3 regions of the Nonomuraea sp. WAC 01424 genome follow, and region 3 is predicted to be linked to each of the others. Evidence: riboswitches for the same ligand, from Rfam matches in the RefSeq annotation. Region 3 holds a riboswitch; each other region holds the start of a gene.
What was found. A riboswitch is a leader RNA that binds a small molecule or an ion and turns the genes downstream of it on or off. The one in region 3 is predicted to bind thiamine pyrophosphate.
Positions count from the first base shown of each region.

Region 1 (2,258 bases), on a different contig from region 3:
TCGAACGCCGCGTCTCAGCGGGCCGCTGAGCGGCGCCGGGCGCCGGTGAGGGCGCCGATGAGCAGCGTCACCAGCGCGGCGACCAGCGCGCCGCCGAGCGCGCCGTTCATCCACGTCTCCCGGGTGAAGCCGACCGCGTCGCGGGCCCCGGCCCAGAACGCGTCCCATCCGGCGACCGTGGGCGTCGAGGTGGTGAACCAGTACGCGGCGAAGCCGAGCGCCCACGGCACCAGCATCAGCCAGCGCGAGGGCGCGTCCTCGTCGGTGTTCCAGCGGGCGGCGCCGCCGAGCACGAAGTAGTCGACGGCCAGCACCGCGAACATCGGCACGAACACCGCGCCGATCACGCCGAGGAAGGCGCCGTAGGACGTGACGTCCACGACCAGGGCGATCGCCGTGGTGAGCACGCCGATCGCGGTCGAGACGACCCGCCGGTCCACCTTCGGCCACAGGTTCTGCAGCGAGACCGTGGTGGAGTAGACGTTGGCGAAGGACTGGTCGGTCTCGCGCAGCACGAGGATGCCGAAGAACAGCGCGCCCAGCGGCGCCGCGACGAACGGCTGGAACACGGCCATGCCGTCGGCCGTGACCGCCTGCGTGCCGGCGATGGCCACCGCGTACACGCCGAGGGCCAGGCAGGCGACCTGTGCGACGGTGTAGCCGCCGACGACGCCGGTGAAGGCGGCCCGGCTGGAACGCGAGTGCCTGGCGAAGTCGGCGGCCATCGGCACCCATGACACCGACAGGGCGATCACGTAGTCGACGGCCGGGGCGAAGGCCGTCCAGGACCCGCCCGTGTACGTCGGCGCCTCGCCGAGGAACGACACGGTGAACCAGATCAGCGACACGATCACGCCCGCGGTCACGTACCGGCGCAGGAGCCTGATCGACCCGAGCGGCCAGACGGCGAGCGCGGTGGTCAGCACTCCCGCCGCCACCACCCACACCTGGTACGGGACGTCCCCGAAGATCGCGGTAGCGGCCTTGGCGATCACCCAGAGCTCGAAGGCGCCCCAGCCGAGCATCTGCACGATGTTCAGCACGGACGGGACGTACGACATCTTGGCCCCGAACAGCCCGCGCAGCAGCACCATCGCCGGCCGCCCGGTCTGCGTGCCGGGGATGGCCGACAGGCCCACCATGGCGGTGCCGATGAGGCTGCCGACCACGGCGGCGGCGAGCGCGGCCACCAGGCTGAGCGGCGCGCCGCCCAAGGGGTCGATCAGGATGAGCGCGCCGGAGAAGCCGAGGAGGCTGACACCGAGGTTGGCCCAGAGGGCGCCCTGGTCGAGCACACCCAGGGTCTTGGGGGGCGCGCCGTCAAGGGTCAGCGGAACTTCGTCGACGACATGCGTCATCGCACACTCCCTACGCCGGCATTATCCGGACAGGTTCAGGCGGTCGGCAGCGGCTGTGTTGCTGCCCTCTCAGCCCGGCACCCCGAGCTCCCGCGACTATGCAGTTGGCGCCCTCATCATGCCTCAATGGCGGCAGAACCGCCACAGTGGGACATTCAGGCCACGAACGGTTGCTGCCCGGTCTCGCTGACCATCGGACGGTGCGCGGACTCCCACGACTGCATGCCGCCGCCCACGTTGACGGCGTCGCGCCCGAGCTGGTTGAGCCACGCCGTGACCTGCATCGACCGGCCGCCCACCCGGCACACGACGTAGACCGTGCGGTCGGCGGGCACCTCCTCGACCCGGCCCTGGATCTGCGACATGGGGATGTGCACGGCCTCGGGGGCGTGGCCGGCGAGCCATTCGTCCTGCTCGCGGACGTCGAGCAGATAGGCGTCGTCGGGAACGGCGTTGGCCTCGATCTCAGGAACGGTCATGCCTCCATCATCTCGTGCCCCTGCCCCTACTTGAGCAGGCGCGACATGCGCCGGTCGGCCAGCGGCTTGCCGCCCGTCTGGCAGGTCGGGCAGTACTGGAGGGCGGAGTCGGCGAACGACACCTCGCGGATCGTGTCGCCGCACACGTCGCACGGCTGGCCCGCCCGGTTGTGCACGCGCAGCCCGGACTTCTTCTCCGCCTTGAGGTCCTTGGCCGCCAGGCCGTGCGCCCGCTCAACGGCGTCGCGCAACGTCGTCACGATGGCCTCGTGCAGGTCGGCGATCTGCGCGTCGGTCAGCGACGACGCGATCTTGAACGGCGACATCTTCGCGACGTGCAGCACCTCGTCGGAGTAGGCGTTCCCGATCCCGGCGATCACCTTCTGGTCGCGCAGCAGGCCCTTGATCTGGGTACGGTTGC
Region 1 is NZ_QHHZ01000013.1:297,349-299,606, reverse strand. It holds gene DMB42_RS33800 (methylated-DNA--[protein]-cysteine S-methyltransferase) at 1-29, shown strand, start outside; gene DMB42_RS33795 (cytosine permease) at 15-1,358, opposite strand; TPP riboswitch at 1,349-1,462, opposite strand; gene DMB42_RS33790 (rhodanese-like domain-containing protein) at 1,514-1,837, opposite strand; gene DMB42_RS33785 (Fpg/Nei family DNA glycosylase) at 1,864-2,258, opposite strand, start outside.
Region 1: another riboswitch for thiamine pyrophosphate. It lies ahead of DMB42_RS33795 (cytosine permease); the one in region 3 lies ahead of thiO (glycine oxidase ThiO).

Region 2 (2,258 bases), on a different contig from region 3:
CATCGGGGAATAATTCGCCACATATCGGGCGAGCGTCCCCGGAGGTGGCGGGGTCAGCCGCGAGCCGTCGCCAGCACGTTGAACCAGGTGCGGTGGGTGGCGTTCGACTCGTGCCAGGAGACCTCGAAACCGCACGCGTCCAGCGCCGCGAGCAGGGTGCCTGGGTCGCGGTGCACGAACCAGCGCTCGTACTCGGTCCGGTACGGCACCGGCTCCCACCCCTCGCTCTCCCCCAGGGCGGTGATCAGCCCGAGCACCCCGCCGGGCCGCAGCACCGCGTGCCAGGCGCGCAACGTCGGCTCGGTCTGCTCGGACGGCACGTGCAGGAGGGCGGCGGCGGACCAGATGCCGTCCACGGACGCGGGCGGCAGCGGCGGGTACCGCAGATCGCCCAGAACGGTGGGAACGCCTCGGCCGGCGGCCAGTTTGGCCATGCCGATCGACAGGTCCACGCCGACGGGGGCCAGTCCGCGTTCCTTGAACCAGGCCGCCTCGCGCCCGGGTCCGCACCCGAGGTCCGCGATCCTCGCCCCGGCGGGCAGGGCGGAGGCGAAGCGCTCACGGAAGGCCGCGAACGCGGGAGGGGGGTCGGTGAACCGCTCGTCGTAGTAGCTCGCGATGCGGTCGTAGGTGGCGGTCGTGTGCGCTATGGGATCAGACATCCCCTTGATCCTGCCACGCACGGAGTTATTATCGCGGTTGACCAACGCGGGAGCCCGGTGCGGACCGGGCTGAGAGGACGGCTGACAGCCGCCGACCGCCAGAACCTGCTCCGGATAATGCCGGCGAAGGGAGTTTGCGCGATGAGCGACGCGCGCTTTTCCAAGATCCACATCGGTGACCTTCAGGTGCCCATGCGGGAGGTCAGGCTCACGAACGGCACGTCCGTGCGGCTCTACGACACCTCCGGGCCGTCCCGTACCGACCGGTCGGCATGGGGGTCGCCGGTCACCCAGCTCGGCGCCGCGCGGCGCGGGGTGATCACCAAGGAGATGGAGTTCGTGGCCGTACGGGAGGGAATGACCCCCGAGTTCGTACGGCAGGAGGTCGCGGCCGGCCGGGCGGTGATCCCGGCCAACGTCAACCACCCCGAGTCCGAGCCGATGGCCATCGGCAGGAACTTCCTCGTCAAGATCAACGCCAACATCGGCAACTCCGCCGTCACCTCCTCCGTCGAGGAGGAGGTCGAGAAGATGACCTGGGCCACCCGCTGGGGCGCCGACACCGTCATGGACCTGTCCACCGGGCCGAACATCCACGACACCCGCGAACAGATCATCCGCAACTCGCCCGTGCCCGTCGGAACCGTGCCCATCTACCAGGCGCTGGAGAAGGTGGGCGGGCGTCCCGAGGCGCTGTCGTGGGAGGTGTACCGCGACACCCTGATCGAGCAGTGCGAGCAGGGCGTCGACTACGTGACGGTGCACGCGGGCGTGCGCCTGGCCTATGTGCCGCTGACCGCCCGGCGCAGGACCGGGATCGTCTCGCGCGGCGGCTCGATCATGGCCGCCTGGTGCCTGGCCCACCACCGCGAGAGCTTCCTGTACGAGCACTTCGACGAGATGTGCGCCCTGCTGGCCCGCTACGACGTGACGTTCTCGCTGGGCGACGGGCTGCGCCCGGGGTCGATCTCCGACGCCAATGACGAGGCCCAGTTCGCCGAGCTGCGCACGCTGGGCGAGCTGACCAAGGTCGCGCACGCGTACGACGTGCAGGTCATGATCGAGGGGCCCGGCCACGTGCCGATGCACAAGATCAAGGAGAACGTCGACCTGCAACGCGAGCTCTGCGACGACGTGCCCTTCTACACCCTCGGCCCGCTCGTCACCGACATCGCCCCCGGCTACGACCACATCACCTCAGGCATCGGCGCCGCCATGATCGCCTGGTACGGCACCGCCATGCTCTGCTACGTCACCCCCAAGGAACACCTGGGCCTGCCCAACCGGGACGACGTCAAGACCGGCGTGATCACGTACAAGATCGCGGCGCACGCGGCGGACCTGGCCAAGGGGCACCCGCAGGCCCAGGCGTGGGACGACGCGCTGTCCGACGCCCGGTTCGAGTTCCGCTGGGAGGACCAGTTCGACCTGTCGCTCGACCCGGACACCGCGCGCGCCTTCCACGACGAGACCCTGCCCGCCGCGCCCGCGAAGACCGCGCACTTCTGCTCGATGTGCGGCCCGAAGTTCTGCTCGATGAAGCTCAGCCACGAGGTACGGGCGGGCATGGCCGAGAAGGCGGCCGAGTTCACCCGG
Region 2 is NZ_QHHZ01000002.1:435,165-437,422, reverse strand. It holds gene DMB42_RS07410 (class I SAM-dependent methyltransferase) at 54-662, opposite strand; TPP riboswitch at 699-811, shown strand; gene thiC (phosphomethylpyrimidine synthase ThiC) at 804-2,258, shown strand, end outside.
Region 2: another riboswitch for thiamine pyrophosphate. It lies ahead of thiC (phosphomethylpyrimidine synthase ThiC); the one in region 3 lies ahead of thiO (glycine oxidase ThiO).

Region 3 (2,258 bases):
TCGCCGAGCAGGGTGGCGGCGGCGACCTCGGGCGAGCCGAGCGCGGTGTCCCAGTGCTCGACCCTGAGCCTGGTGCCGTAGCGGCGCGACCACCAGGCGGCGCAGTCGCCGGCGGCGACCACACCCGGCATGGACGTGCGCAGGTGCTCGTCGGTGACGACGCCGTTGTGCAGGTCGATGTCGGAGCCGGCCAGCCATTCGATCGCCGGGCGCACGCCGATGCCGGTGACGACCACGTGGGCCTCGACGAACTCGCCGCCCACCAGGCGTACGCCGCCTTCGTCCACCTCGTCGACCATGGTGTCCAGGCGCAGGTCGATGCCGTCGTACCAGCCTTGGGTGCGGGCGCCGATCTCCGGGCCCACGGCGTTCGCGAGCGGGGTGGGGCCGGCCTCGATCACGGTCACCGCGCAGCCGGCCTTGCGGGCGGCGGTGGCGACCTCGGCGCCGATCCAGCCCGCGCCGATGATCGCCACGCGGGCCCCTGGAACGAGCCTGGCGCGCAGTTCGTGGGCGTCGTCGAGGGTGCGCAGGACGTGTTGCGGGCCGTCGCCGGGCACGGTGATCGGTTCGGCTCCGGTGGCGATGACCAGGCCGTCGTAGCCGAGCTGCCCTTCGGTCGTCTCCAGGACGCCCTCGCGCAGCGCCTTGGCGGTGACGCCCGGCCAGAAGTCCACCTCCAGCGACTCCAGGTCGGCCTCCAGGAAGCTGGAGTCGGCGGCGCCGGACAGAACGGCCTTGGACAGGGGCGGGCGGTCGTACGGCCGATGGCGCTCCTGGCCGATCAGCGTGATCCGTCCGGCGAATCCGCGCCCGCGCAGGGCCTCGGCGCTGCGCAGCCCGGCCAGGCCCGCTCCCACCACTACGACATGGTTCACGTTCACGACCATAACGGGGGCCGTGCCGGCTCGTCGCGCCGAGGCCGTAGGCTGGAGGCGCAAGACGCGCGGGAGTCCGGCCGTGACCGGGCTGAGAGGAAGGCTTGACCGGGCCTTCGACCGCAAGACACCTGATCCGGATCATGCCGGCGAAGGGAGCGCGGATGAATGTGATCGTGGGCGGCGGGGTCATCGGGCTGTCGGTCGCCTGGCGGCTGGCCCGCGAGGGGCTGCCCGTCACGGTGGTCGACCCGGCCCCGGCGCGCGGGGCCTCCCACGCGGCGGCCGGGATGCTGGCCCCGGTGAGCGAGGTCTCCTACACCGAGGAGCCGCTGCTGCGGCTGGGGGCCGCCTCACTGGGCCGCTGGCCGGCGTTCGCCGACGAGCTGGCCGCCGACGCGGGCCTGGATGAGGAGTTCGGGGGGAGCGGGCCGGGGGAGGCCGCGCGGCGCGGGCTCGACCTGCGCGCCGACGGCACTCTCGACGTCGCCTTCGGGGCCGACGACCTGGCGGCGCTCGACGAGCTGGCGGCGTTCATGGACAAGCTGGGGCTGCGGGTGGAGCGGCTGACCGGGCGCGAGTGCCGCCGCCTGGAGCCCATGCTGGCCCCCTCGGTGCGCGGCGGGCTGCTGGCCCCCGGTGACGCCTGGGTCGACCCGCGCCGCGTCACGGCGGCGCTGCTGGCCGCGCTCGACCGGCTGGGCGTGCCCCTGGTGCGGGCGCGGGCGGCCGGGCTGCTGCGCGACGGCGAGACCGTCACCGGCGTACGCCTCGATCCCGCCCCCGGTGTCGCGGCGCGGGAGCTCGCGGCCGAGCGGGTGGTGCTGGCCGCCGGGGCGTGGAGCGGGGAGCTGGCCGGCGTGCCCGTACGGCCGGTCAAGGGGCAGATCATGCGCCTGCGCTCGCCGCAGCCGCTGCTCGGCCGGTGCGTACGCGGGACGGTGCACGGCGCCCCCGTCTACCTCGTCCCCCGGGGAGACGGTGAGCTGGTGCTCGGGGCCACGCAGGAGGAGCTGGGGTTCGACACCCGGGTGACCGCGGGCGGGCGGCACGAGCTGCTGCGCGACGCCAGGGAGCTGGTGCCGGGCGTCACCGAGCTGGAGGTGGCCGACGTGGTCGCCGGGCTGCGGCCGGGCACCCCCGACAACCTGCCGCTCATCGGGGCCGGCGAGGCTCCGGGGCTCGTGCTGGCGACCGGCCATCACCGGGGCGGGGTGCTGCTGGCCCCGCTCACGGCGGCCCTGGTGACGGCGGGCCTGTCGCCGGGCGCGGAGATTCTGACGAGTGAGGAGGGCGAGCTGGCCGCGCTGTGCTCGCCCGCGAGATTTCGGGAAATTTCATGATTGTGATGATCAACGGCGCCGCGCACGAGGTGGCCGA
Region 3 is NZ_QHHZ01000001.1:848,968-851,225, forward strand. It holds gene DMB42_RS04005 (NAD(P)/FAD-dependent oxidoreductase) at 1-878, opposite strand, end outside; TPP riboswitch at 937-1,053, shown strand; gene thiO (glycine oxidase ThiO) at 1,043-2,221, shown strand; gene thiS (sulfur carrier protein ThiS) at 2,218-2,258, shown strand, end outside.